4 regions of the Bradyrhizobium ontarionense genome follow, and region 4 is predicted to be linked to each of the others. Evidence: predicted binding sites of a transcription regulator. Region 4 holds the regulator's gene; each other region holds the start of a gene.
The links. Region 4 encodes LexA, which represses DNA repair genes until DNA is damaged. Its sites were predicted from a motif close to TGTTCNNNNTGTGTTCNG; they were not measured.
Positions count from the first base shown of each region.

Region 1 (7,098 bases), 3.7 Mb from region 4:
GCTTTGCGAGATCGCGTAACGTGTCGGGGAACGAATAGTCTCTCCGTCATTCCGGGGCGCGCGTAGCGTGAGCCCGGAATCCATAGCCACAGCCGGTCACGTGGAGCGAGATGCCGGTGGCGCTTACCTTCAACTCATCACGGTCTGGGGCTATAGATTCCGGGCTCACTCACGCTGCTTCAAAATGGCTTCGCCATTTTGCGCGCGAATGCCCCGGAATGACGCGGGGAGGGAGCGTGCGCTGCGTTGGTAGTTGCAGGGCCGATCCGTTCCAACTCATCATTTACGCCGCGACCTGTCGCGCCGCCGCCAGATTGGCCAGCGCCTCGTCCAGCTTGTCCCTGTCGATCGGCTTCACCAGGAAGCCGTCCATGCCCGCCTCGAAGCAGGCGTAGCGATCCTCCACCAAGGCGTTGGCCGTCAGCGCCAGGATCGGTGTGCGCGGGCCGGGCTCGGCGGCTTCATGCGCGCGGATGCGTTTGGCCGCAGCGATGCCGTTCAGGCGCGGCATCTGCACATCCATCAGGATCAGGTCATAGGGCGTGCCGGCCGAGCGGGCGGCCGCCCAGGAGTCCAGGGCCGCTTCGCCGTGCGCGGCGATCACGGCCTGATGGCCGAGCTTGGTCAGCAGCGAGCGCATCAGCAGGGCGTTGATGTCGTTGTCTTCAGCCACGAGGATCGACAGGCCCGTTCCGCCGCCAGCAACCAGAGAAGGGGACAGGGCGATGATGGGCTCCTCGGCGAGCGCCGCTGTCGTCGCGTCGGGCGCGACGGCAAGGCGGCCGGCGAGGGACGCGGCGCGCAGCGGCTTGACGAGATAGCCGTTGAATGGCGCAGCCGGCATCAGCTCGTGGCGGCTCACGGGCGTCACCAGCACGATCAGCCGCGTCGTATGATGTTGCGCGGTCTCGCCCAGGCGTCGCGCCGTATCGCTGCCGATCGCATCGTCGACCAGCACGGTGTGCCACGCCCGCTCCGGCAGCAGGGCCGCGGCCACCTCCGTCTCGGCGACGAGACAGGTCTGTGCGCCCCAGTTCTGCAGCCGTCGCTCGATCAGCTCGGCCTGCAGGCCAGCCGGCGCGATCAGCATGATCGATTGGCCGGTCAGGTCGGGGCCGCGGAAGCTGTTCTGCTCACCGCGCTCCAACGCCGGCGGCAGCGGCACGGACACCTCGAAGGTGGAGCCTGTGCCCAGCGCGCTCTGCAGCGAGATGCGGCCGCCCATCCGCTTGACGATCCGGTCCGAGATCGCAAGGCCAAGGCCGGTGCCGCCGAAGCTGCGCGCGACACTGTCGTCGGCCTGCTCGAACTCGCGGAAGATGCGCTGTTGCGCGTCGGCGGCAATGCCGATGCCGGTATCGCGCACCTGGAAGCTGATCTCGTTCGGCCAGATTCCCGGCTCGGCGATCAGCGCGACGCCGCCGGATGTCGTGAACTTGATGGCATTGCCGGCGAGGTTGAGCAGCACTTGGCGGAGGCGCGCCGCATCGCCCGTCACCCATGTCGGCAACCGCTCATCCATGTAGGCCGCCATTTCGAGCTGCTTGGCCTGGGCGCGGGGCGCCAGGAGTTCGGTGATTTCCTCGATCAGCGCCACCAGCGAGAACGGCTGCGCTTCGAGCGCCAGCTTGCCGGCCTCGATCTTGGAATAGTCGAGCAGCTCCTCGATCAACGACATCAGGGCCTCGCCGGAGGTTCTGACCGCTTTGGCATAGGTGGTCTGCTCCGGCGTCAGCTGTGTCTCGAGCAATAGCCCGCTCATGCCGAGGATGCCGTTCAGCGGCGTGCGGATCTCGTGGCTCGCCATCGCCAGGAAGCGCGATTTGGCGCGGCTCGCGGCGTTCGCCTGGTCGCGCGCGTCGGCGAGCGCGCGCTCGGTCTCGGTGCGGTCGGTGACGTCACGGCCGACACATTGCAGCAAGGCCGGCTGGCCGGCGTCGGCGCGCACCAGCGCCTCGCGCCAGGCGATCCAGCGCGGTCCGATCGCGCTCTCGATGCGCTGGTCGTGGACGCGCGTGCCGCTGGGCTCGAGCGCGCCGTCGCCTTGCTCGATCAGCTCAAAGGCGAATTGGCTGCCGAGCAAGTTTTCGCGATCGAGGCCCGCCATCTGGCAATAGGCGTCGTTGACGAAAACGATCCTATCGCCGGCGTCGCGCATCACGATCAGGTCGCCCTGCTGCTCGAACAGGTTTCGTGCGCGCTGCTCGGCTTCCTGCAGCTCCCAGTTCCGGTCCGCCAGCACCTCGTTGTGAAGCGCGATCTTTTGCATCTTCTTGGCGACGAAGCGCAGCCGCATGCTGAGGGTGGCCAGGCCGACGCAGGCGAGCGCGAACAGAAAACTCGCGCCGATCGCAAAGGTGTGCGGATTGTAGCCGGAATTCTCGGACAGGCTGGCCTTGATGAAGCCGTAGGCGCCGCCGAACCCGGCCGAGAAGATCATCAGCGAGCGCAGGATCGTGACCACAGTCCGGTGACGCCGCAGGAACCGGCGCAGGCGCAGCCTGATGCGAAACATCAGTCCCATCTCAATCACCCCTGATGACTTCCATCCCGTGTCATGGCCGGCCCGCACCATGCGGAATCGGTATTGCTGAGACTTTGAAACATCATGCACGTGCGATAGGACCGTGCAGAGATGGTGAACCGGGCGTTAGCCCGGCTCATAGAACCGGATTGGCCGGCGGTGAGTCGTGATTGCGGGCGGCGACGATCAGCGCGGCGGCCTCGCGCGCCGTGAAACGGCTGGAGCGGACATAGATGCGATAGTCGGCGGGGCGATCCTTCGCACTGTCCCTCGCCAGATAGATCCGCGGCGTACCCGGGAGCGGATCGGCCGCGATCGCGACGACCTGCGTGGCGGCGGTCATGCCGCAGCCCTGGTCCTCATTGACGGCCGCATCGTCGACCACCACGAAATCAGCCGTATCCGGACTGTCGGCCAGCGCGACGCGGACGGTCGCGAGCGCCGGGTCATCGGTGAAATCGACGTGGAGCTCGGCATGAAAGGGCGCGGAGCCGAGCGAGACGGAATCGGCACCGACGGCAATGCACGGCTGTGGGGAGGGCGCCAATTCTATTCTGGCGAGGACCGCGGCCGCGATCAGCGGCAGGGTCGAGACGAGGACCTTGAAACGCAACATGATACGCACCGACGCGGAGGCCTGATGACATGAACGCGGGCCTTATGGTTGTCGGAGCGTAAAGAGAAGTCGTTACCAGAGTGTTGAAGGGCAGGGGCTTCGTTCACGCCGCGTGGCGATTGTCCTCAGCCAGCGCGCGGTAGGACAGGGCCTCGGCGAGATGCAGCCGGCCGATCGCATCAGTGTGGTCGAGATCGGCGAGCGTGCGGGCGACGCGCAGCACGCGGTGATAGCCGCGGGCCGACAGCCGCATCGTCTCGGCCGCTTCGCGCAGCAGCTTCTGGCCCGGCGCGTCCAGTCTGGCGATCTCGTCGAGCACTGCAGCGGGCGCCTCGGCATTGGTTCGGACATGCGGCAGGCCGGCCTTGGCGTAGCGCTTGCGCTGGACGTCGCGCGCGGCCGCGACGCGGGCGGCGACCTCCTTCGAGCCTTCCTTCGCCGGCGGCAGGATCAGGTCGGCGGCGGTAACGGCCGGCACCTCGATGCGCAGGTCGATGCGATCCATCAGCGGGCCCGAGATGCGCATCTGATAGTCCGCGGTGCAGCGGTCGATACGGCCGCGCTTGCAGGCATATCCCGGCTCGAACGCCTTGCCGCAGCGGCACGGATTCATGGCCGCGACCAGCATGAAGCGGGCCGGGTAGGTGACGCGGTGGTTCGCGCGTGAGATCGAGACCTCGCCGTTCTCCAGCGGCTGCCGCAGCGAGTCGAGCACGCGCGGGTCGAACTCCGGCAGCTCGTCGAGGAACAGCACGCCCTGATGCGCCAGCGAGATCTCACCCGGCTTGGCACGCAGGCCGCCGCCGGTCAGCGCCGCCATGCTGGCCGAGTGATGCGGGCTGCGGAACGGGCGCTTGGATGTCAGCGCCCCGCCCTCGATCTCGCCGGCCACCGAGGCGATCATCGACACTTCCAGCAGCTCCGCCGGCGACAGCGGCGGCAGGATCGAGGGCAGCCGTGCGGCGAGCATCGACTTGCCGGCGCCGGGCGAGCCGATCATCAGCAGATGGTGGCCGCCCGCGGCTGCGATCTCCAGCGCGCGCTTGCCGCTCTCCTGGCCCTTGATGTCGCGCAGATCGAGCAGGCTCGCCTGCGCCTCGTGAATCCTGGGCTGCGGCCGCGACAGCACCTGCGTGCCCTTGAAATGGTTGGCGATCTGGATCAGCGAGCTCGCCGCGATGATCTGGATGTCGGGGCTCGCCCACGCCGCCTCGGCGCCGCAGGCAGCCGGGCAGATCAGGCCTTCCTCGCGTGAGTTGGCACCGATCGCGGCCGGCAACACGCCGGCGACGGGGGCGATCGAGCCATCGAGGCCGAGCTCGCCGAGCACGGTGAAGCCGCCCAGCGCATCCGGCGGAATGGCGCCGATGGCGGCCATCAGGCCGAGCGCGATCGGCAGATCATAGTGGCTGCCTTCCTTCGGCACATCGGCCGGGGCCAGGTTGACGGTGATGCGCCGCGCTGGCAGCGCCAGCCCAGAGGCGATCAGCGCCGAGCGCACCCGCTCGCGCGCCTCGGACACCGCCTTGTCGGGCAGGCCGACGATCGCGAACGCCGGCAGGCCCGGCGCGACCTGGACCTGCACGTCGACGGCGCGGGCCTCGATCCCTTCGAAGGCGACGGTAGAAACCCGCTGGACCATGTTGCCCCTCTCAACAACAAGGCTAGCGGAAGCCGCTGGCCTCCGCAAGAACAATACAGGAACATAACTCGTGCCGATGTCACGCAGTCCGTTAACGACGGCCGGCGGCTCTTCTGTTCCGAACAATGGACTTAACGCCGCTTTAGGTCCGCGCTCGCATTCTTCTGAAAATTGATGACCGATCCGCGGGCCCGCCAAAGCGATGGGCGCCGCCAAAGAGGATGCAACCATGCCTCCAGCGCCTTCGGCCGCTCCACCAGCCAAGTCGCCCGTCGGCGAAGCGAGAACGGTGTCCGAGCTCGCCACCGACATCCTGCGCAAGACAACGAGCCTGTTGCTGGCCGGTCCGCGGCCGGCCGCCGACGAGCAGCTCGACCTCTATGACCAGATGTTCGCACGGCTGATGCCGCAGGTCGGCACGGATGTGCTGACCGAACTGAGCGCGGCGCTGGCCGGCGTCGAGCGCGCGCCTTACGCGACTGCGCGGCTGCTGGCCGTCCATCCCGAGGTGCGCATCGCCGCGCCGATGCTGGCCAAGGCGGCCGTGCTCGGCGAACGCGACCTTGCGGATTTCATCAGGACCGGCAGCCAGTCCCATCTCGTGGCCATCGCCAGCCGCAGGGGAATCGGAGAGACGCTGACGACGCTGCTGATCGGCCGCGGCCATCCGGCCGTGCGCATGGCGCTGGCGCAGAATCTGACCGCGCGCCTGTCCGAGGATAGCTATCGCAGCCTGTTCAAGGTCGCCGAGCGCGATGAGGACCTCGCCGAGAAGCTTGCGCTACGCACCGACCTTCCGGCCAAGCTCTCCCGCGCCTTCGTCACGGCAGCAAGCGAGGGCGCCCGCGCCCGCTTCATCAAGGCTGCGCCGCCGGCGACCCGCGCCACCTTGCAGGCGGCTCCGGCCCGGACGGCCGGTGCGGCAATGCGCGCCATCTGGGACTATCAGCAGGTCAAGACCGAGGTCGCTGCGCTCAGTCGCACCGGCAAGCTCGGTGATTCCGCGGTCAACCGCTTCTGCGTGACCGGCGATTTTCCCGCCGTCATCGCGGCGCTTGCGCTGCTCTGCGACGTCTCGATCGAGCTGATCGAATCGCTGATGGATGAGAATCGCCTCGGCGATCTCCTGCTGGCCTGCAAGGCGGCGCGGCTGAGCTGGGCGACGACCGCAATGCTCCTGCGCGGCCGCCCCGGCTACGACGTGATCCAGGCGGAGGACGTAGAGGAGGCGCGCAAGCGCTTCGAGAAGCTGGCGCTGTCCGAGGCGCAGTGGAAGGTCCGTGGGCTCAAGCCGAGCTGAGCGGCCGGGCCGGAGTCCTGCGTCAGCCGGGCGGCGTGCTCGGGTAGGCCGTGAAGTCGATCTTGAACATGTTCGGATCGAGCTTCTTGGTCGTATCCAGATTGTAGACGGCGATCGTCGTATCGTAGCCTTGCGGATCGGTGACGGTCCACTGCTTGAGCTGGCCATCCTTGGCGCCGAGCATCAGCATCATCCGGCTGGTGCCGATCAGCGCCTGCTTTTCCTCGATCGTGATCGTGACGTAGAGGTCGTCGGACGCGACCGCGATGACGTTGGTGTCCTTGAGCAGGTCGATCCGGTCGGACAGCAGATAGCGCAGCGGCGTCTGCGACAGCGGATAGACGTCCTGGGTCGCGAGCTTGCGGTCGCGGACGACCAGCGAGGAGCCGTCGGCGATGATGTCGATCGGCGTCGGCGGCTCGTACTCGAAGCGGACCTTGCCGGGCTTCTGGATGTAGAAATCACCCTTGGTCTTGCTGCCGTCCGGCCCGACCTGAACGAAGTTTCCGACCAGCGTCTGCAGCGACGACAGATAGGCGCTCACCTTGGCCGCCTGGGCCTTCTGGTTGGCGTCGAAGGACGTGAAGATGCTGGCCGGGACGTTGCGCCGGGGATCCGGGATGATCGGGTTCGGCGGAACGGTCTGGGTGGTGCCGGTGGTCTGCGCGCCGCGCTGCTGGTCGGAGGCGCTGAGCTGAGCGCCGCCCTTCGGGCCGGACTTCGGTGCCGGCGTGGTCTGGGCGGTGGCGTGGCCCGCCGCGCCGGCCAGGGTGCTGGCAACAACGGCGCACCCAATCAGCCAAGCGGCCATGCGACGCCCGCGCGGGGTTGCGGAGAGCAAAAAGTGGCTGTTCGACAAGGGGCTTTTCAAAACGACGTCCTGAGTTTTACGCGTTTCTATCTTGGTTGGGTCGGGCAGGGTGATCGTAATTGCGTGATGATACGACACGGAAACGGCAGATCTGGGACCAAGCTGATGGTCAGAACCCGCCTTCTTCCTCGGGCACCAGGATCTC
Region 1 covers NZ_CP088156.1:5,246,040-5,253,137, forward strand. The annotation lists gene LQG66_RS23240 (PAS domain-containing hybrid sensor histidine kinase/response regulator) at 284-2,524, opposite strand; gene LQG66_RS23245 (hypothetical protein) at 2,661-3,140, opposite strand; gene LQG66_RS23250 (YifB family Mg chelatase-like AAA ATPase) at 3,244-4,782, opposite strand; gene LQG66_RS23255 (DUF2336 domain-containing protein) at 5,012-6,082, shown strand; gene LQG66_RS23260 (outer membrane lipoprotein carrier protein LolA) at 6,105-6,893, opposite strand; gene LQG66_RS23265 (DNA translocase FtsK) at 7,063-7,098, opposite strand, start outside.
Region 1: LQG66_RS23250 (YifB family Mg chelatase-like AAA ATPase) is a predicted target of LexA. The motif match lies at 4,829-4,846, and genes of this name have one in related genera.

Region 2 (7,098 bases), 1.6 Mb from region 4:
TGCCCGCGTAACCGACCGCAGCCGGTCGCGCACGCTGACGGCTGCGTAGGGCGATCTGGCGTAGCGGAAGACGCCGGCCAGCGGCCGGCCGGCGGCGGATACGCTCTGCACGAACTGCATGGTCTCGTCGATCCAGCCGGGATCGAGCACCGCGCCCGCCGGCAGAAACATCAGCCAAGGCGCGCGGGCCTGCGCCGCGCCCGCCGCGAGTGCTGCGGCATGCGAGCCCTCGAACTTCATGAAATGGCAGCCGGCGACGTCGGCGACGCGCTCGATCACGCTGGAATCGAGGGAGCGGTCGATCAGCAGGACCTCGCTGACGACACCGGCTGCCGCGCCCGGCACCAGCGCTGACAGGGTGGCGACAGCGGTCTGCTCGACCCCTGCGGTCGGGATGATCACGCTCAGCATGGACCGGGCATCGTTGTTTGTAACGCCTCCGGCCTGCTTGTTATCATCTTGTCATATCCAAATCAGCCCGCTGCGCTGCGGAATTTTGCGGCAGGCCGGGCGCTCGCCCCGGCCTGCCGCGCCGTCGACCGGTGGATGCGACTTCCTGACCGCTCTACCTTTGCAGGCCTAGATGCCGGCGGCTGGCGTCGTGTTGCCGGTGCTGTACGGCCAGACCCAATCGCGGATCTCAGGCATGTCCTCGCCATGGGCGCGGATGTAGCGACCGTGTTCGATCAGCGCATCGCGGAATTTCTGCGTCACGTGCGCAGCCGAGACGCCGCGCCCCGGCACACGTTCGATCGCCTCGATCGCCAGATGGAAGCGGTCAAGCTCGTTCAGCACCACCATGTCGAACGGCGTCGTTGTCGTGCCCTCCTCGATGAAGCCGCGCACATGCAGGCCGCTGTGGTTGGTCCGGTTGTAGGTCAGGCGATGGATGAGATGGGGATAGCCATGATAGGCAAAGATCACCGGCTTGTTCGTCGTGAACAGGCTGTCGAACTCGCGATCGCTCAATCCGTGCGGATGTTCCTCCTTCGGCTGCAGGGTCATGAGGTCCACGACATTGACGACCCGGATCTTCAGGTCGGGCAATTCCTTGCGCAGGAGATCGACGGCCGCGAGCGTCTCCAGCGTCGGAACGTCGCCGGCGCAAGCCATCACCACATCAGGCTCCTCCCCGGCCGGCTCGGTGCCGGCCCATGACCAGATGCCGATGCCGGCGTCGCAATGCGTGGCGGCGTCCTGCATCGACAGCCATTGCAGCGAGGGTTGCTTGCCGGCAACGATCACGTTGATGCGGTCGTAGGTACGCAGGCAATGGTCGGCGATCCACAACAGCGTGTTGGCGTCCGGCGGGAAGTAGATGCGGACGATGTCCGCCTTCTTGTTGGCGACGAAGTCGACGAAGCCGGGATCCTGATGGCTGAAGCCGTTATGGTCCTGCCGCCAGACATGCGACGTGAGCAGGTAGTTCAGCGACGCGATCGGTCGCCGCCACGGCAGCTCACGCGACACTTTCAGCCATTTGGCGTGCTGATTGAACATCGAATCGACGATGTGGATGAAGGCTTCGTAGCACGAGAAGAGGCCATGGCGACCCGTGAGGAGGTAACCTTCGAGCCAGCCCTGGCAGAGATGCTCGCTCAGTACTTCCATGACGCGGCCGTCCCGGGCGAGATGGACGTCGTAAGGCTCGATGCCTTCCATCCAGACCCGCTCGGTCACCTCGAACACCGCGTCGAGCCGGTTCGACGCCGTTTCGTCCGGGCCCATGATGCGGAAGTTGCGGCGGTCGGCGTTGAGGCTGATGACGTCGCGCAGCAACTTGCCGAGCTCGCGCGTCGCCTCTGCGGTGGTCTTGCCGGGGGAGGGCACATCGACGGCGAAGGCGCGATAATCGGGCAGCTTCAGTTCGCGCTTCAACAGCCCGCCATTGGCGTGCGGATTGGCGCCCATGCGCCGTGAGCCCTTCGGCGCCAGCGCCTGCAGCTCCGGTCGGAGGCGGCCCTGGTCGTCGAACAGCCGCTCCGGCTCGTAGCTCTTCATCCAGGCTTCGAGCAGCGCGAGGTGCCCGGGGTTGCCGCGCGGATTGGCGATCGGCACCTGATGCGCGCGCCAGAAGCCTTCGACCTTGAGGCCGTCGACCTCCTTCGGCCCGGTCCAGCCTTTTGGGCTGCGCAGCACGATCATGGGCCATCTCGGGCGTTCGATCGCCGCATCCGGCTGGCGCGCATTCTGCTGGATCGAGCGGATGCTCGCGAGCGCGACGTCGAGCGCATCCGCCATCTCCCGATGCATCGCCTTCGGCTCGGAGCCCTCGACGAACAGCGGCGCGTAGCCATAGCCCTCGAACAGGCTCCTGATTTCGGCGTCGCTCATGCGGCCGAGCACGGTCGGATTGGCGATCTTGTAGCCGTTCAGATGCAGGATCGGCAGCACCGCGCCGTCATGGGCGGGGTTCAGGAACTTGTTCGAATGCCAGGATGCGGCCAGCGGGCCTGTCTCGGCCTCGCCGTCGCCGACCACGCAGGCGACGATCAAGTCGGGATTGTCGAACGCCGCGCCATAGGCGTGGAGCAGCGCGTAGCCGAGTTCGCCGCCCTCGTGGATCGAGCCTGGCGTCTCCGGGGCCGCATGGCTTGGGATGCCGCCGGGAAAGGAGAACTGGCGGAACAGCTTGCGCAGGCCGTCGGCGTCGCGCGCGATGTCCGGATAGATCTCGCTGTAGCTGCCTTCGAGATAGGTGTTGGCGACCATGCCCGGACCGCCATGGCCGGGGCCGCAGACATAGATGACGTTGAGGTCCTGCAGCCGGATCGCGCGGTTCAGGTGCGCGTAGATGAAGTTCAGTCCGGGCGTCGTGCCCCAGTGTCCGAGCAGGCGCGGCTTGATGTGGTCCGGCCTGAGCGGCTCACGCAGCAGCGGGTTGTCCAGCAGGTAGATCTGGCCCACCGAGAGAAAATTGGCCGCGCGCCAATAGCGGTCCAGCAGATCGAGATCGTCGGTCAGGGTCGTCGGGTCGGAAGATGTGAACTGCATAAGCCCTCGCTTGCCATCCGCTGCGCGACTGCGGGATGCTGTATTAGAGTAATGCCGCACCGCCTCGTTCCAGCACCGTCCGAGAATAGAACAGGAATGTGATGGCTGGCCTTGCGCGGGCTCAGATGCTGAGCGCAGCGTCGTTCCGTTTTGTTCTATTTTGTTCTTGTAATGTTCTGTTCGTGTGCTATGTCTTGGCCATGAGCCGAGCATCCTCACATGCCCTCAAGCGCCCGCCGGTCAAGGTGCCCTCCGAGCCGGCGGGCGCGACCCAAAGCGGTCCTGAGACGGATTTCCCCGAACTCGCGGTCGCCATCGAACGGGGCCGGCGCCGCGGCCGGGGCGCACAATCCAATGCCAGCGGCCGCTACGAGGCCGAAGCGCGCGTCATCTTCGACGATGGCTGGCAGAGCCTGGAGGAATTGCCGCCGTTCAAGACGACGGTGGCCACCGATACTTCGCGCAAGGTCATCACCCGCAACGACTCGCCCGACATCGGTTTCGATCGCTCGATCAATCCGTATCGCGGCTGCGAGCATGGCTGCGTCTACTGCTTTGCACGGCCAACGCACGCCTTTCTCGGCCTGTCGCCCGGCCTCGACTTCGAATCCAAGCTGTTCGTCAAGCCGGACGCGCCGGCGCTGCTGGAGAAGGAGCTCGCGGCCAGCGGCTATGAGCCGCGGATGATCGCGATCGGGACCAATACCGATCCCTACCAGCCGATCGAGCGCGAGCGGAAGATCATGCGCGGCATCCTCGAGGTGCTGGAAAAGGTTGGCCATCCCGTCGGGATCGTCACGAAGTCGGCGCTGGTGATGCGTGATGCCGACATCCTGGCGCGGATGGCCAAGAGGAATCTGGCGAAGGTCGCGATTTCCGTGACCACGCTCGATCCGAAGCTGGCGCGGACCATGGAGCCGCGGGCCTCGACGCCGGCGAAGCGGCTGGAGGCGCTGCAGGCGCTTTCCAAGGCCGGCATTCCGACCACGGTCATGGTGGCGCCGGTGATCCCGGCGCTCAACGACAGCGAGATCGAGCGCATCCTCGATGCCGCCGCCCATGCCGGCGTCAAGGAGGCAGCCTATGTGCTGCTGCGGCTGCCGCTCGAGGTGCGCGATCTGTTCCGCGAATGGCTGCTCGAGCACTATCCGGACCGCTACCGCCACGTGTTCACCCTGATCCGTGACATGCGCGGCGGCCGCGACTACGACTCGCAATGGGGGACGCGCATGAAGGGCACGGGCCCGATGGCCTGGATGATCGGCCGGCGGTTCGAGATCGCCTGTGAGAAGCTGGGACTGAACAAGCGCCGCGCGAAGCTCACCACCGATCATTTCGTGCGACCCAAGGGCGGCGGCCAGCAGCTCAGCCTGTTCTGACGTTGGCAGTTTGACTTGGCACGAAATGGGTTTGGCACGAAGTGGATTTGGCACGGAGTGGATGATGGCTGACCAAGTTGTGGTTCCCCGGTTCACTGTCGTCACGCTGGGAGTGGCCGACATGCGCAGGAGCATCGCCTTCTACGCTTCGCTCGGGTTTGCCCGAAAATTCAGAGCGACGGGCGAGGCGGTGGCGTTTTTCGACACCGGCGGAACGGTGTTGGCGCTGTATCCCTGGGACGCGCTTGCGCAGGACGCTGGCTTGCCGGACATGCCGCGCGCCTCCGATTTCCGTGGCGTGACGCTAGCCTGGAATTGCCGTTCGGAAGCCGAGGTCGATGCCGCGCTCGATTGGGCAGTCGGGAAGGGGGCGGCTCTGCTGAAGCCGGCACAGCCGACCGACTATGGCGGTTATGGCGGCTATTTCGCCGATCCGGACGGACATGTCTGGGAAGTCGTGGTCGCGCCAGGGATCGATCTCGGCGACGACGGGCGGGTGCGCCTGCCGGATTGATGGGCTGCGAATAGCGGGAATTGCCGCCGGTTCCGGGTTGCGCGGGCGAAGCCCGTTACGCACCATGCCGGCCATGATTCGGGATCAAGCGAAGAAGCCGGGCAGGGCGAAGGCTGCTACCAGCACTGCTACGAAGGCCGCTGCCAAGGGCGCTGCGAAAGTGGCCGCCGAGAACGGCGCGGGCAAGGCCGGCGCAAAGCTCGGCAAGGGCGTCATCGCGGTGTCGCCGCCGAGCTTCCGGCGCGAGCGTGCGCTGCTGAAGCAAGGCGTCTGGCCGGTGGCCGGCTGTGACGAGGCGGGACGTGGTCCGCTCGCGGGGCCCGTGGTCGCTGCGGCCGTCATTCTCGATCCCGCGCGCATCCCGAAGGGTCTCGATGATTCCAAGCGGCTGAGCGCCGAGCAGCGCGAGGCGCTGTTCGACAAGATCTGCAAGACTTCGGCGTTCGCGGTCGCCTTCGCCTCGCCGGCGCGAATCGATCGCGACAACATCCTGCGCGCCTCGCTTTGGGCGCTGTCGCGCGCCGTCAAGGCGCTGCCGGAGGCTCCGAAGCACGTGTTCGTCGACGGTCGCGACCGCATCGATGTCGACTGCGCCTGCGACGCGGTGATCGGCGGTGACGGCCTCGTGATGTCGATCGCGGCGGCGTCGATCGTGGCCAAGGTGACGCGGGACCGGCTGATGTGCGCCCTGGCGCAGGATTGCCCCGGCTACGGCTTCGAGCAGCACAAGGGCTACGGGGTGCCGGAGCATCTCGCCGCGCTCGACCGGCTGGGCCCGTCGGTGCATCACCGCAGCCTGTTTGCACCGGTCGTGGCGGCGCGCCAGAAGCACCAGCCCTCGACCGTGCAGCGCGAGCCGGACCTGTTGGCGGAGATCACGGTCGTCACGTCCAGCGAAATATCCATCGGCCTGTGATGCCGGTTGCCTCGCCAGCGCCGCGGTCTTAATAGCTTAAGTCAGCCAACCGGCACGATGTGTCACTCCTCGCAGCGGGGGCGATCTTGTGCGCCCCGATCATGTGGCATCGATCGTGGGCGTCGGGACAGCGAGGCTGCTGCGGATGAGGGACGGTCCTGCCGGCCTCTCCTCGACGTCCCAAGCGATCCAGCCGTTCATGCGTTTCACGTCCCTGGTTGTCGAACTGATCCGCGCGCGGCCGCGGCTGGTGGTCGTGATCGTGGTGTTATGCCAGGCCATGCTGTGGCTCGGCGTCGCCATGGTGCTCTATCGCAGCCCTCCGGGCGAGCTTGCGACCTCCCTCGCGTTCGGCCGGGAGTACCAGGTCGGCACCGATCTGGGGCCGCCGCTGTCGTTCTGGCTTGCCGACATCGCCTATCGCGCCGCCGGCAACCATTTGTTCGGTGTCTACCTCCTTTCCGTGCTGTGCTCGGCCCTGACGTTGTGGGGCGTGTATCTGCTGGCGCGCGCGATCGTCGGCGGCCAGCAGGCGGTACTGGCCGTGCTGCTGACGATGACCATCACTGCGTTCGGCGTTCCGACCCTCGAATTCGGTCCTGACGTGCTGGCGCGTCCGCTCTGGGCGCTGTTGCTGCTCCACAGCTGGCAGATCCTCGGGCTGGGCCGGCGCAATGCCTGGTTCGCCTGGTCGATCGAAGCCGGATTGCTGTTGCTAACCACGTCGGCCGCGATCGGGCTGCTGCTCCTGATCGCGGGCTTCGTGGTCTCGACCGTGCAGGGCCGTCGGGTGTTGCGATCGTTCGATCCGCTGTTCGCGCTGCTCGTGGTGCTGGTGCTGGCGCTGCCCTATCTCATCTTCGTGCTGCGGGCCGACAGTGTCGGGCTACCCGCGCTGCCTCCGCTTGCGGAGCTCGCGGTGCGCGCCAGGCATTGGCTCACACTTGGCGGTGGGCTGCTGCTGGCGATCTCGGCCGTTCTGCTTCTGGTCCTGCTGGATGCCAACTGGCCTGGCCGCAGCGAAACCGACGCGCCGATCATCTATCGTCCACCGGTGCCGCCGCTCGGGCGCGATTTCGTCTACTGCTTCGCGATCGCGCCGGCGGTGGCCGGCAGCCTGATCTCGGGTCTGTTCGGCCTGCCCACCGTGCTCGGAGGGCCTGCGGTCACGCTGATGATGGTCGGCCTTGCCATGGTGGTCGCGTCAGGCGACTTGATCTACCTGCGGCGCCAGCGGCTCCTGCGTGCGGTGTGGGCGGCCGCGATTGCGGCGCCCGCCATTCTCGTCGCCGGCA
Region 2 covers NZ_CP088156.1:3,108,880-3,115,977, reverse strand. The annotation lists gene LQG66_RS14080 (glycosyltransferase family protein) at 1-411, opposite strand, end outside; gene LQG66_RS14075 (phosphoketolase family protein) at 580-2,994, opposite strand; gene LQG66_RS14070 (PA0069 family radical SAM protein) at 3,195-4,373, shown strand; gene LQG66_RS14065 (VOC family protein) at 4,438-4,887, shown strand; gene LQG66_RS14060 (ribonuclease HII) at 4,952-5,803, shown strand; gene LQG66_RS14055 (glycosyltransferase family 39 protein) at 6,003-7,098, shown strand, end outside.
Region 2: LQG66_RS14070 (PA0069 family radical SAM protein) is a predicted target of LexA. The motif match lies at 3,156-3,173, and genes of this name have one in related genera.

Region 3 (7,098 bases), 2.9 Mb from region 4:
ACTTGCTTCGTAAATTCACGGGCGCCTCGACCACCTACTGCTTCGCGCCGGGGATCAGGTTCTTCAGCTTGTCCATGTCCTTGATATTCATCTTCATGCCGCCGGGCATGACGATGTCGCCGGGCTTCTGATCAGCCTTGCAGGCGCCGAGCCATTTGGCCTCGATGGTCATGGCCGTGTCCTTGCCGGCCGGCCCCGTCATGCCGCCCTGGATGTGGGATGTCGTCTTGACCGTGTAGGCGGAGTTGAAATCGCCGGTGATCTCGGCATGCGCCGTCGTGTTCATGCCGCCGAAATTGCAGACGGAATCGCTGACGTAGCCGGTCGCCGTCTTCTGGACGTCCTGCTTGGAGCAGGCCTGCTTGGCCATCGGCGAGGCCATGTTGTTCATGTCCTTGTCGGTGCTCTCGTCGGTGCAGTGCTGCATGGTCATTTCCGGCAGCTGCCCGCCGGACCTGACCATCTTCAATTCCCACAGCCCGGCTTTGCGCACCGGCAGGTCGACGGCACGGGCCTGCTGGCTCGCGGTCACGCTCAAGAGGCAGCAGGCAAACAGCCCAGTGGCAATGCGTGTGCAGGTCATGTGTCCCGTTCCGGATCGTTCGTCGATATCGGAGCGATGCCGTCGAAAGATGGCAATTAGTAGAGCGTCCGCAACGGCCGCTGCGCCGAGCCATAGGGCACCCAGCGGCAGGCGAACGAGACGTAGCCGCCGTAACGCGCATCGACCGCGAGGAATTTCGCGACCTTGCCATAGGAGGCGCAGTGATCGACCGCGAGCTGGCGCGCATCCGTGGTCTGGGCCAGGGGATAGGCGATGATCCCGCCGGTGTCGTTGCCCTTGAAGGCCGGCACGACGTCGGCCCGGGCCGGCGCGACAGCCAGCAGCCCCGCCACGGCAATCAGGCCGGCCGTCTTCACGAATCGGGCCTTCGCGAACCCGTCCTTCAACATCCGCATTGCATTCTCCTTGCGCTGGCGCGCCATCCTAAAGGTCCTGTCCCGCCAAGAAAAGAACACCGGCCTCGGGTTAACAGGACTAATCGTGGAGTGTTGCCGCGTTGCACTTGACCTCCCGTGGCAGTCGCGGCACGGTCCACGCTCCCGGATCAGACTTGCGGACGGCACATGCGCGACTTCAGCACACATTTCAAGACGTTCGGTGCCGCCTGCGGCGCGCTGCTCGCGGCCATGATCGTGACGGCCCCGGCTCACGCCGCCAACCCGCTCGAGATGAACTTCTGGCTGTCGGGTCCGAAATATGAAGGCCGGGTGGCCCCCTGCGAGGCGGCAATTCCGACCATCGTGTCGCGGTTCCAGGACAAGGAGAGCACCTTCTGGAATTCGTCGCTGACGATCACCGGCGTCGCCAACGTCCGTGAGATCGCTTTCCGGCCCTGGCAGTCCGACAACATTCCGCGCCGCTTCTGCACCGGCAGCGTGATGGTCAGCGACGGCAAGGTGCGCACGGTCAACTATTCGATCATCGAGGATGGCGGCTTTGCCGGCTATGACCAGGGCGTCGAGTTCTGCGTCGTCGGCCTCGATCGCAACTGGGCCTTCAATCCGGCCTGCCGCGCCGCCAAGCCCTGAGATTCGCTATCCAGGCTTTCTGATCGGCTGCCTTCGGGCAGCCGTTTTTGTTCTTGAAATGTTCCGAAGGGCTGGTAGGTTCCTGGAATAGTCCGGGGAGTTCGCCATGTTCGATTGCCTTCGCCGACCTGCCGTCGTCGTCTCCACAACGATTGCCTGTTTTGCCCTGCTGCTCGGCGCGCTCGCCGCTGCGCCGGCGTCGGCCCAGGACGGCCGCCAGAACGCGCCGGGCGCGTTCGACTTCTACGTGCTGTCGCTGTCCTGGTCGCCGTCCTTCTGCGCCGAGGCCGAGGAGCGCGGCGGCCGCGGGAGCCGCTCGCAGCAATGCAGCGGACGGCCCTACTCCTTCGTCGTGCATGGGCTGTGGCCGCAATATGAGACCGGCTATCCCGAATATTGCGAGCAGCCGGCGCCGCGCCTGCCACGCAACATCATGACCTCGATGCTGGATCTCATGCCGGCGCCGGGCCTCATCTACAACGAGTGGGACAAGCACGGCACCTGCGCCGGCCTGCCCGCCAAGGCCTATTTCGAGACCATCCGCAAGGCCCGCGCCGCGATCAAGATCCCGCAGGAATTCCTCGATCTGGCACAGGCGAAGACGGTGTCGCCGGCTGCGGTCGAGGACGCCTTCATCAAGGCCAATCCCAAGCTGACGACGTCGGCGATCGCCGTCACCTGCAACCGCACCCGGCTGAGCGAGGTGCGGATCTGCCTGTCAAAGGATCTGGAATTCCGCAACTGCGACGAGATCGACCGCCAGGCCTGCCGGCGCGACGAGGTCAACATGCCGCCGGTGCGAGGCGGATAGCGGATCTCGCGAATCAGCGACTGCGGCGCGCCCGCGCCAGGAGCGGGGCGAGCGCTCCCCGTTGATATCGAGAGGGTACCCTTTTGACGCGGAACGGCGTAACTCGGGCGACATGAACTACCGACATGCCTTTCACGCCGGCGGCTTCGCCGACGTCATCAAGCACATCGTGCTGACGCGCATCCTGGTCTATCTGCAGGAGAAGCCGGCGGCGTTCCGGGTCATCGACACCCATGCCGGCGCCGGGCTCTATGATCTCACCGGCGACGAGGCAACGCGCAGCGGCGAATTCCTCACCGGCATCGCCCGCGTGCTGCAGGCGCGCTTTTCCGAGCAGGCCTATGCACTCTTGTCGCCATACCTCGACATCGTCAGATCGTTCAATCCGAAGGCCGAGCTCGTCACCTATCCCGGCTCGCCACTGATTGCCCGCGCACTGCTGCGGCCGCAGGACCGCATGACCCTGTGCGAGCTGGCACCCGTTCCACGCAAGCAGCTGATCGATGCGCTGCGCCGCGATACCCAGGCCCGCGTCGTCGATCTCGACGGCTGGGTCGCCCTGCCCGCCTTCGTGCCACCGAACGAGCGCCGCGGTGTCGTGCTGATCGATCCGGCCTTCGAGGCGAAGGATGAGTTCGAGCGCCTCGCCGAGCGCTTCGCGGCAGCCTTCGTCAAGTGGCCGACTGGTATCTACGTGCTGTGGTACCCCGCCAAGAGCCGGCGCGCGACCGAGGAGCTGGCGGACCGCGTCGCCGATCTCGCAGCTGCCGCCAAACCGCCGGGCAAGGTGCTGCGGCTCGAGTTCAGTGTTGCGCCGCAGATCGAAGGCGAGGCGCTGACCTCGACCGGACTGTTGATCGTCAACCCGCCCTGGACATTGCATGATGAGCTCAAGCTGATCCTGCAGGAGCTGCAGAGGCCGCTCGGCCAGGGCGGCGCCGCACGCTTCCGGCTCGAATTCCCCAAAGCTTGAGGTCGGTGTTAGTCGAAAAGCCATGGTCAATCGGCGCGGAACCGTATTACAGTGGTTGATTGTAAGACTGGCTTTACGTTCCGCTTCCGCGAATGGTTGCGGCGGGGTGATCAAGGCCTAACAAGATCCAGACGATCCGGCGTGGCGAGCGCTGGTCGTTAAGGTGGCCAACGCTTTCCGATCAAAGTGATGTCCGGTCGGACGCTGCGCAGGGCGCGCAGTGGAGGAAGCAATGCGGGGGAGGAGTTTCCCGATGGCCATGACTGGGACGGTCAAATTCTTCAATGGCGAGCGCGGCTACGGCTTCATCAAGCCGGATGACGGTGGACGCGACGTGTTCGTGCACATCACGGCGGTGGAGCGCGCAGGCCTGAAGGATCTGACAGAGGGACAGCGTATCAGCTTCGAGGTCGAGCCAGACAAGAAGGGCAAGGGTCCCAAAGCGGTGAACCTCGTTCTGTCGTCGTAGAGCAGGCCCGCCGGCGACGGCCGCGCCCACCGGCACGGCCGCCTGACGCGGGCGCCTCGCGCGGCCATTCAATCCTGTCCGTGAAGCTGCCGGCAGCGGCGCCGGCCCGGATGCGAGGCGTTGTCCCGCCTGGACCGCGCGCGCGTCCATGCGCGCCGTGCACGAGACAAAAAAATCCCGGCCGCGCGAGCGGCCGGGAGTCGTGGTATCGACGTTTCTTCTTCCTAGACCTTTTTTATTCCTGCTATCAGAAATGGAAGTTGATGCCTGCGCGCACCAATCCAAAGCGATAGTCGTTCTTCGCCCCCGTGATCACGAAATTGCTGCTGTCGAGATCGACATAGAGATACTCGATCTTGGCGGTCCAGTTCTGCGCCAGGCCGAACTCGGTGCCGACGCCGAGCGTCCAGCCGACCGTGGTGTGGGATTCCGACAAGCCGAAAGTCTCGGCGCGCAACGAGCCGAAGGCGAGACCGCCGGTGCCGTAGAACAGGATGTTGTTGAAGGCGTAGCCGGCGCGGCCGCGCAGGGTCCCGAACCAGGGGTTCGAGAACTTCCACGGCGCGAAGGTGTCATTGGCGCCGCTGAGGTTGATGTCGCCCTCGGCGCCGAACACCCACGGACCGGTCTGCCAGTTGTAGCCCGCGGTCACCCCGCCGATCAGGCCGGACGGCTTGGTCGGGTTGTTGCCGACCGTGCCCCATTCATAGCCCAGCGTGCCGCCGAGGTAGGGCCCCGCCCAGCTGTAGGCATTGAGCGGCTGGCTCACGGTATAGGGTGCGCGGGGCGCATAGTTGAGATCAGCCGCCTGCGCCGACACCGATCCCAAGACTACAGACCCGAAGACTGCAGACCCGAAGACTGCGGATCCCAAAGCCGCTCCCACGCCCGCGCCGACAACCAACCGTCTCATCGCACACTCCACGCAACTCGCCGTTCCCAGCCGGGGCATGCGCCGCACAACGTGGTGCGCGGGCCGGCATGGTTACGGAACTCCGTCTTTTTTCGTGAGCATTTATCGAGAGTTTTAGGTTAAGCCGTTGTTAAGCCCGGTTACCCGTCGATTAATGTGCTTAACGGCGCGTTACCGCCTGCCCTGTGCATGGCGCGACCGCAAGCTGGCGGGAGCGGCCTCCAGCGCTTAATTTGCGTGACATGACCACCGATAGCTCCGATCCACCCAAGGCGCCGGCGCCCGCAAGCCGGCGCGGCGTCACCGCCGACCTGCCACCCGACCCGATCGACGCCCCGGATCTCGATCCGGCAGCCGCGGCTGCCGACGAGGACGATGACGCACGCCTGCCGGAGCTGACCGAGGAGAGCCTGGAGACGGTCGGCGAAGGCCCGCTCGCGGTCGGCCATGCCGCCATCGAGAATGCCGTACGGCTCGCGCCGACCTCGCCCGGCGTCTACCGCATGCTCAATGCGGCCAGCGACGTGCTCTATGTCGGCAAGGCCAAGAACGTCAAAAAGCGCTTGTCGTCGTATGCCCGGGCCAATGCGCCGCTGCCGGCGCGCATCCTGCGCATGATCGCGGCGACCGTGAACGTCGAGATCATCTCCACCGGGACGGAGACCGAGGCGCTGCTGCTGGAAGCCAATCTCATCAAGCAGCTCAAGCCGCGCTTCAACGTGCAGCTGCGCGACGACAAGTCGTTCCCCTACATCCTCATCACCGGAGACCATTGGGCGCCGCAGATCCTCAAGCACCGCGGCGCGCAGTCGCGCCCCGGGCGCTATTTCGGTCCGTTCGCCTCGGCCGGCGCGGTCAACCGCACCATCACGGCACTGCAGCGCGCGTTCCTGATCCGCTCCTGCACCGATTCGTTCTTCGAGAGCCGCACCCGCCCCTGCCTGCTGCACCAGATCCGCCGCTGCGCCGGGCCCTGCACCCAGGAGATCGATTTCCCCGGCTATACCGAGCTGGTGCGCGAGGCCACCGACTTCCTGTCCGGACGCAGCCAAGCAGTGAAGGCGCTGCTGGCCACCGAGATGGAGACGGCGTCAGCCGAGCTCGAATTCGAGACCGCCGCCGTCTATCGCGACCGCCTCGCCGCGCTGTCGGCGATCTCGTCGCAGCAGGGCATCAACCCGCGCACGGTCGAGGAGGCCGACGTGTTCGCGATCCACCAGGAGGGCGGCTATTCCTGCGTCGAGGTGTTCTTCTTCCGCACCGGCCAGAACTGGGGCAACCGCGCCTATTTTCCGCGCGCGGAAAAGAGCTACCTGCCGGAAGAAGTGCTGTCCGCCTTCATCACGCAGTTCTACGACGACAAGCCACCGCCCAAGCTGGTCCTGCTGTCGCACGAGATCGACGAGGTCGAGCTGTTGTCCGAGGCGCTGTCGGTGAAGGCCGGCCACAAGGTCGAGGTCTCCACGCCGAAGCGCGGCGAGAAGAAGGACCTGGTGACGCATGCGCTGACCAACGCCCGCGAGGCGCTGGGGCGCAAGCTCGCGGACACCGCGACCCAGAGCCGGCTGCTGGAGGCGATGACCGCGACGCTCGCTCTGCCGCAGATCCCGAAGCGCATCGAGGTCTACGACAACAGCCACATCCAGGGCACCAACGCGGTCGGCGCGATGATCGTCGCCGGCCCCGATGGCTTCATGAAGAACCAGTACCGCAAGTTCAACATCAAGTCGGAGGGCCTGACGCCCGGCGACGACTACGCGATGATGAAGGAGGTGCTGCAGCGCCGGTTCAAGCGGCTGGTCTCACCGTCGGAGAAGGATAACGCGCGCGCCGCCAAGGAGGACGACGTGCCGCAATGGCCCGACCTCGTCATCATCGACGGCGGCCGCGGCCAGCTCAACGCCGTCCGCGAGATCTTCACCGAGCTCGGCGTCACCAACGTCGCGCTGATGTCGGTCGCCAAGGGCCCGGATCGCGACGCCGGCCGCGAGACGCTGTTCATCCCGGAGCGCGAGGCGATCAAGCTCGAGCCGCGCGACCCCGTGCTGTATTTCATCCAGCGCCTGCGCGACGAGGCGCATCGCTTCGTGATCGGCTCGCACCGCAAGCTGCGCAAGAAGGACATCCGCGAGGCCGGCCTGCAGGAGATCCCGGGCATCGGCCCGTCGCGCAAGCGCGCGCTGCTGCACCATTTCGGCACCTTGAAGGAAATCGAGCGCGCCTCGATCGCCGATCTCGGCAAGGTGCCCGGCGTCAGCGCGGAAAGCGCGCGGAAGATTTTTGAATACTTCCACAGCAACGCCGGCTGACAGAGTGCCCTCCTCCGTCCGCGCCAGCCG
Region 3 covers NZ_CP088156.1:7,041,188-7,048,285, reverse strand. The annotation lists gene LQG66_RS30795 (DUF3617 domain-containing protein) at 35-583, opposite strand; gene LQG66_RS30790 (hypothetical protein) at 640-960, opposite strand; gene LQG66_RS30785 (hypothetical protein) at 1,129-1,593, shown strand; gene LQG66_RS30780 (ribonuclease T2 family protein) at 1,700-2,404, shown strand; gene LQG66_RS30775 (23S rRNA (adenine(2030)-N(6))-methyltransferase RlmJ) at 2,517-3,377, shown strand; gene LQG66_RS30770 (cold-shock protein) at 3,631-3,846, shown strand; gene LQG66_RS30765 (outer membrane protein) at 4,094-4,759, opposite strand; gene uvrC (excinuclease ABC subunit UvrC) at 5,002-7,068, shown strand.
Region 3: LQG66_RS30780 (ribonuclease T2 family protein) is a predicted target of LexA. The motif match lies at 1,642-1,659, and genes of this name have one in related genera.

Region 4 (7,098 bases):
CGGGAATTCGCAATAGACCGAGTTCCAGTCCGGACGCGCGACCTGCAGCGGATGATGCATCACGTCACCCCAGAACAGCGCGCGCTCGCCGCGCGAGGTGAGACTGATGCAGGCGTGATCGATGCTGTGACCGGGACTACGCACGAAGCGAAAGCCGTCGACGACCTCCGAGCCGTCGATCACGATCTCCCGCACGAGGCCCGCCTCGACGATCGGCAACACGCTGTCTTCGTAGACCCCGGCCAGCGGTGGATGCAGCATCGGGCCGAGCCTGGCGGCATCTCTGATCGCGGCATCCGAGCCGTCGCCGGCCGATAATGCCGCCAGATAGGCGCGCTCGCGGCCGGAAAAAACGTACCGTGCGTTCGGAAACGCCGGCACCCAATGGCCATCCACGAGGTGCGTATTCCAGCCCACATGATCGGCGTGCAAGTGCGTCATCAGGACGAGGTCGACATCGCCGGGGCCGACGCCCGCGGCCCGCAGCCGATCAAGAAAAGGCTCGTTCAAGTGGTGCAGGACGGCAGCACCGGGCCGCTCCTTGTCGTTGCCGGTGGCCGTGTCGATCAGGATCACCCGCCCCGGCGTCCGCACCAGCCAGCTGTGGATGCTGAGGCGCAACGATCCCGTCCGCGGATCGACCGATCCCGGCCCAAACCCGCCGCGTTCCCGGGCGATGCTGTCGGGGTCGATGCCCGGAAAGAGAAATTCACCGTCGACCGCATCAAGGCCGATTTCGAAGATCTTGGTGACGGTGGCGTCCCCGACGCGATGGGTCGTGATGTCCTGCATGTCTGGCGGCCTCGATCCGAACGATGATCTTGTCTCGGCCGAGATCTACGACTAGGTCTTACATTCCTCAAATCGATCCAACTCATGCAGTCCATCGACCACTTCGATCTTCGTTCCTTCGACCTGAACCTGCTGGTCGCGTTCGACGCGCTGATGCAGGAACGCAGCGTCACGCGCGCAGCCGCGCGTCTCAAGGTCGGGCAGCCGGCGATGAGCCATTCGCTATCGACGCTTCGCGTGCTGCTGCAGGACGAGCTGTTCGTCCGCGTCGGCACCGTGATGCAGCCGACACCGCGGGCTGCGGTGCTCGCAGGGCCGGTTCGAGCTGCGTTGGGGCAGATGCAGACCGCGTTGCACGCCACACCCGAGTTCGACCCGGCGACCGAGCAGCGCACCATCCGCTTCGGCTTTTCCAGCGAGGTGGAGCTGCTGCTGATCCCCGAGCTCACGGCGGTGCTGCGTCGATCGGCACCAGGATTGAGGCTTCTCAGCCGACCGACGGAGCGCAACGAGGCGCACCGACTGCTCGACGAGGGAGCCCTGGATGTCGCGGTCGGCTGCTTCGAGGCCGTCGCGCAGCGGCACAGATCTCAATTGCTGTTCGAGCAGGCGCTGAGCTGCGTCTACAATCCAAAGCACATCGCGGTGAAAACGCCGATCGGCCTTGCCGACTATCTGTCACTCCCGCACGCGCTGGTGACGCTGACCAACAGCCTGCAGGGCTGCCTGGAGGCAGCGCTCGATGAGATCGAGACCGAGCTCAACGTGGTCTCGGCCTCCTCGGAATTCCTGAGCGTGCTGGCGACGGTGGCCGCCTCACCCGTGATCACGACGATACCGACCCGGATGGCAAGGCTCTACGGGCCGCGCTTCGGGCTGACGCTCTGTCCCACGCCGTTGAAGCTGCGGCTGCCGGCGGTCTCGATGGTCTGGCCGCTGCAGCTCGATCGTGACGCAGCCTCGGTCTGGCTGAGAAACGCGGTCGCGGATATCCTGCACACGACCGAGCGCGCCGCCTGTCGCGCCACTGCAGGATAGCGCTTCGAGATGAGCTCTCTCCATCACATCATGTCCGGCCGCGCGCGGCTCGCAGCCGAGGTGGCGGGCCGCGGTGATCCCGTCGTGTTCCTGCATGCCGCCGTGTTCGACCGCAGCATGTGGCGGGCGCAGATGGTGGGCATAGCGAAGACCCACACGGCCATCGCCTATGATCGGCGCGGCTTCGGCGAGACGGTCGCCGATGGGAAAGATCATTCCCCGGTGGCTGATCTGCTTGCCGTCATCGATGCGCTCGCCGAGGGCGGGCCGGCAACGCTGGTCGCCTGCTCGCAGGGCGGCCGCATCGCGTTCGATTTCGCGCTTCGCTATCCGTCTCGAGTCAACGCGCTCGTGCTGATCGCGCCCTCCATCAGCGGCGCACCGGAGCCGGTGTACCCGCCTGCGATCGAGGCGTTGATGGCTGCGCTCGCCGCCGCCGAGTCGGCCCGCGATTGGGATCGGGTGAGCAGCATCAAGGCGCATCTCTGGGTCGACGGCCCGCTGCAGCGCGAGGGCCGTGTCTCGGGCGGGCTCCGGCAGATGTTTCTGGAGAAGAACGCAGCTGCGCTGCGTGCGCCCGCGGCGGGTGCGAACCTCGACGTGACAGCCGCCTTCGCGCAGCTCGGCGACATCGCCGCGCCGTCACGCGTGATCTGGGGCGACCTGGACTTTCCTCATATTCAGGAGCGAAGCCGCCTGATCGCAGCAGAGATGCCGAACGGATCGGGTCACGAGCTGACCGGAACGGCGCACCTGCCGAGCCTGGAGCGGCCGCACGAGGTGACCGAGCTGATCGCAGGGTTTCTCGCCGGATCGTGAGACCCGTGCCGCAACGGCGAGCCCCCGGCAGCCCCAACTGGCGGAGTCGCGCAGGTACGGCGGATCCGGCAGGCGTCGATGAACTGGCGGCAGACCGTTACGGCTTGGCCGCACCGCGCGCATTCGGTTAGAAGGCTGGTCTTTCGACTCGTTCGTCTCCGTCCGAAGGAACTCCCATGGCCCTGATGCCGGTGTCCGATGCGTTGGCCGCGGTGCTCGCGGGCGCCGCGCCGCTGCCTGAGGAACTGGTGGCCCTGGATGAGGCCCATCACCGGGTGCTGGCGCGCGACCTGGCGGCGCTGCGGACGCAGCCGCCCGAGGCGATGTCGGCGATGGACGGCTATGCGGTGCGGACGGCCGATGCCGATCGCGTCAAGGCGCGGCTGAAGGTGATCGGCGAGGTCGCTGCCGGCCGGCCGTTCGATCGCGCCCTCGGCCCCGGCGAGGCCGCCCGCATCTTCACCGGCGGCGTCGTGCCCGACGGCGCCGACGCCGTCGTGATCCAGGAGGACACGGTCGCCGACGGCGACCACGTCGTGATCACGGAAGCCGCGATCAAGGGCCGCCACATCCGCCCGGCCGGCGTCGACTTCAAGCAAGGCATGGTGCTGCTCGAGGGCGGCCGCCGGCTCAGCGACCGCGACCTGTCGCTGGCCGCCAGCATGAACCACCCGGCCCTGCCGGTCCGGCGCCGGCCGAAGGTGGCGCTGCTCGCCACCGGCGACGAGCTGGTGATGCCGGGCTCGACGCCGGGCCCGGGCCAGATCGTCTATTCCAACGGTTATGCCCTGCGCGCGCTGGTGCGCAGCGAGGGTGCGATAGCAGTCGATCTCGGCATTGCCGCGGATACGCTTGCCGCCACCGTCGCTGGCATCCGCCGCGCCCGCGAGGCCGAGGCCGACATCCTGATCACCACCGGCGGCGCCTCGGTCGGCGACCACGACCTGGTCAAGCAGGCGCTCGACGCCGAGGGCGTCGACATGGCGTTCTGGAAGATCGCGATGCGGCCGGGCAAGCCGATGATGCACGGCCGGCTCGGCGGCGTCAGGGTGATCGGACTGCCGGGCAATCCGGTCTCGTCCTATGTCTGCGCCATGCTGTTCCTGGTGCCGCTGATTCGCCGCCTGCTCGGCCGCGCGCAGCTTCATCTGCCGCGCGAGACCGCGCTGCTCGGCCGCGAGCTCGGCGCCAACGACGTGCGCGAGGACTATCTGCGGGCGCGCCTCGAGGAGCGTCCCGACGGCACCCTGATCGCGACCCCCGTGACCCAGCAGGACTCCTCGTTGCTGGGGAATCTCGCGCTGTCCCAGGCGCTTGTGATCCGTCCGGCGTTTGCGCCCAAGGCTGCGGCTGGCAGCCGTTGCGAGATCATGCGCCTGCCGGACTGAGCCCGCGGTCCCCCCGGCAAAGCCCGGCCTGTTCATCATAATTTAAGGATTGCGGAACACACATCGAACATATAGTGTCCGTTCATGATTTGTTTTTAGTATGTTGCGGGCGCCGCGAATTACGGATCGTCCGACATCCATGCGCTCACGGACTCTTCGCCAAGATTCAGAGCCTACGGATTTCAGACGACATCAAACTGGGGACCAAGTCGAGATGCTGACGCGCAAACAGTACGAACTTCTGCGGTTCATCAACGAACGGCTCAAGGAAGCCGGCGTGCCGCCGTCCTTCGACGAGATGAAGGATGCGCTCGACCTGCGCTCGAAGTCCGGCATCCACCGCCTGATCACCGCGCTGGAAGAGCGCGGCTTCATTCGGCGGCTGCCTAATCGCGCTCGCGCCATCGAGGTGATCAAGCTGCCCGAGCTGTCGCAGGCCGCCAACAACCGCCGCGGCTTCACGCCGTCGGTGATCGAAGGCAATCTCGGCAAGGTGCGAACCTCGACACCTGCGCTCGACGATGGCGAACGCCCCGTGGCGGTGCCGGTGATGGGCCGCATCGCCGCAGGTACGCCGATCGAGGCGCTGCAGACCCGCAGCCACACGATCAGCGTGCCTGCCGACATGCTCGGCAATGGTGATCACTATGCGCTCGAGGTGCGCGGTGATTCGATGGTCGATGCCGGCATCCTCGACGGTGACATGGCGCTGATCCAGCGCAACGAGACCGCCGACACCGGCGACATCGTGGTGGCGCTGATCGACGACGAGGAGGCGACGTTGAAGCGCTTCCGCCGCCGCGGTGCTTCGATCGCGCTGGAGCCTGCCAATACCGCCTATGAGGTGCGCATCCTGCCGCCCAACCGGGTGAAGATCCAGGGCAAGCTGGTCGGACTCTACCGCAAATACTGACGCGCATCGCAACGTCGCGCACGCGATCTGCGATCGCGGCGCGGACTCCTGCGTCTGGAAGCGATCATCGCTCTGCGAAATGCACCGAAGGATGTGCAACGCGGCATACTCAAACGCTTGTGATCGTGCGCGACGGCACGCCGCGCAGATCAGCGCAGAATTGCCGCGAAGCACGCGCTAACATCACCATCGATGTCCACTCTGATAGAGGCCTGCGCCTGTCCGGGGGGAAGCGTGGGTCGGCTATCTCTCAACGAGGAGCGATCCGATGTGTGACTACAGCCTCCATGCCGTTGCGTCCCGCCCCGCCAAAGTGGGCGAGACGCTGGTGTCGACGATGTTCCGCGGCACCGCGACCCGCGGCTTCGCCTCGGAAAGCGAGCCGAACGTCGCGGTCTGCATGCTGCCCGGCACCGAGCTCGCCTTTGCCGAGGATGTCCGCTACGACAGCCGCTGGCTGTGGACCCGGACGATCCGCGAGCGCGTCGCCAAGTTCAACGCGATCGAGAAGCACATTCCGGATCGCCACCACGATGCCATCGAGTTCGCCGACGGCCGCCATGTGCTGGTGACGCAGCTCTGCGAAGGCCAGCGCGTCACCGTGCTGCAACTGCCGGTCACCAGGCAGCCGGCCGAGCGCCGCCCCGATGTCGTCGAGGGGACCGGTTCGAATCCGACCACGCCGATACGCCGCATCAGCATCACGTGAGCTGATCGCGTCTGCGGGATGAACTAATCCTCCACGCCCTGCTCCAGCTCCGGCGGCGTGGCGTCCTGCACGCGTGCCGATGGCGCTCGCGGCGCCAGCGTCGGTTCGAATTCGACCGCCTCCGACGGCGCCGGCCACCATGGGCGGTCGGTGCCAACGGCGCGCGCGGGGGTGACAACAAAGTCGTTGCCGTGCCGCGTCAGCATCAGCGTGCCCTGCTGCTGCAGGCGCTGGCGATCGACCACGGCGGCCGCGCAGGAGACTGGCGCCGGACGCGCGGTCACGACCAGCGCGGCGCGCGCGCAATCGTCCGCGACTGCGTCGGGGCGCAGCGCCATCGCGACGAAGCGGCCGTCCGCCGACGCTGCGACGCAGCCGGCCTCATCGCAGGACACGCCGTCGCCGAGCGATGAATCGGCCGGTGCGCGCGCATCGGCATCGGCGGCGAGCCATTCCTTGACGACGAAGACGTCCTTGCCGGTGCGCATCACATGCAGCCGTCCGTCGCCGCCGCGCACCGCGACGGCGCGCCCGTCACCCGAGATCAGGATATCCGGCAGCGGCGTTGCGCCCGCCCAGACCGTCGCCACCGCCAGCACGACGGCGCCCGACCAGCGCAATGGCGTGCGCAGCAGCCCGAACAGAATGAGCCCGAGACTGGCCAGGACCATCGGCCCGATGCCGAACGCCGTGATGCGCCCAACCGCGCCGGGCAAGGCCGCAACCCACCGCGTCACCGCGATCATCCAGTCGATGCCCCAGCCCATCAGCGACCAGAACGGGCCGTCGAGGCCGAACGGCGCCGCCAGCAGGCCGAGCAGGCCTGCCGGCATCACCAGCGCCGAGACCACCGGCATCGCTGCGAGATTGGCCAGCACGCCATAGGGCGTGATGCGGTGGAAGTGGAACGCGGCATAGGGCGTGGTCGCCAGTCCCGCCACCAGCGAGGCCATCAGCAGCATCGCGATCTCGCGCCCGCCCCACAGCGCGATGCGCTGCGTCGCCGAACTGTCGGGTGTCGCCAGCAGCCGCGGCAGCCCGAACTGCACCAGCGCGACGAGGCCGAGCGTGGCCGCAAAGGACATCTGGAAACTCGGATGCACCAGCGCCTCCGGTGCCGCGACCAGCACGATCATCGCGGCCACCGCGAGCGTGCGAAAGGTGATGGCGCGGCGATCGACCATGACCGCGATCAGCACCACCGCCGTCATGAAGAACGACCTCTGGGTCGCGACCTCCGCGCCCGACAGCAGCAGATAGAAGGCGGCCGCGACCAGCGCCGCCGCAGCCGCCCATTTCTTGATCGGGTGGCTCACCGTCAGGCCCGGAATCAGCGCGAGCAGCGCCCGCATCGCGAAGAACACCACGCCGGCGACCACCGCCATGTGATAGCCGGAGATCGACAGCACGTGGCCGAGGCCGGAGATGAACATCGCGTC
Region 4 covers NZ_CP088156.1:1,503,109-1,510,206, forward strand. The annotation lists gene LQG66_RS06670 (MBL fold metallo-hydrolase) at 1-792, opposite strand, end outside; gene LQG66_RS06675 (LysR family transcriptional regulator) at 877-1,830, shown strand; gene LQG66_RS06680 (alpha/beta fold hydrolase) at 1,840-2,649, shown strand; gene LQG66_RS06685 (molybdopterin molybdotransferase MoeA) at 2,826-4,037, shown strand; gene lexA (transcriptional repressor LexA) at 4,252-4,950, shown strand; gene LQG66_RS06695 (hypothetical protein) at 5,219-5,659, shown strand; gene LQG66_RS06700 (ComEC/Rec2 family competence protein) at 5,683-7,098, opposite strand, start outside.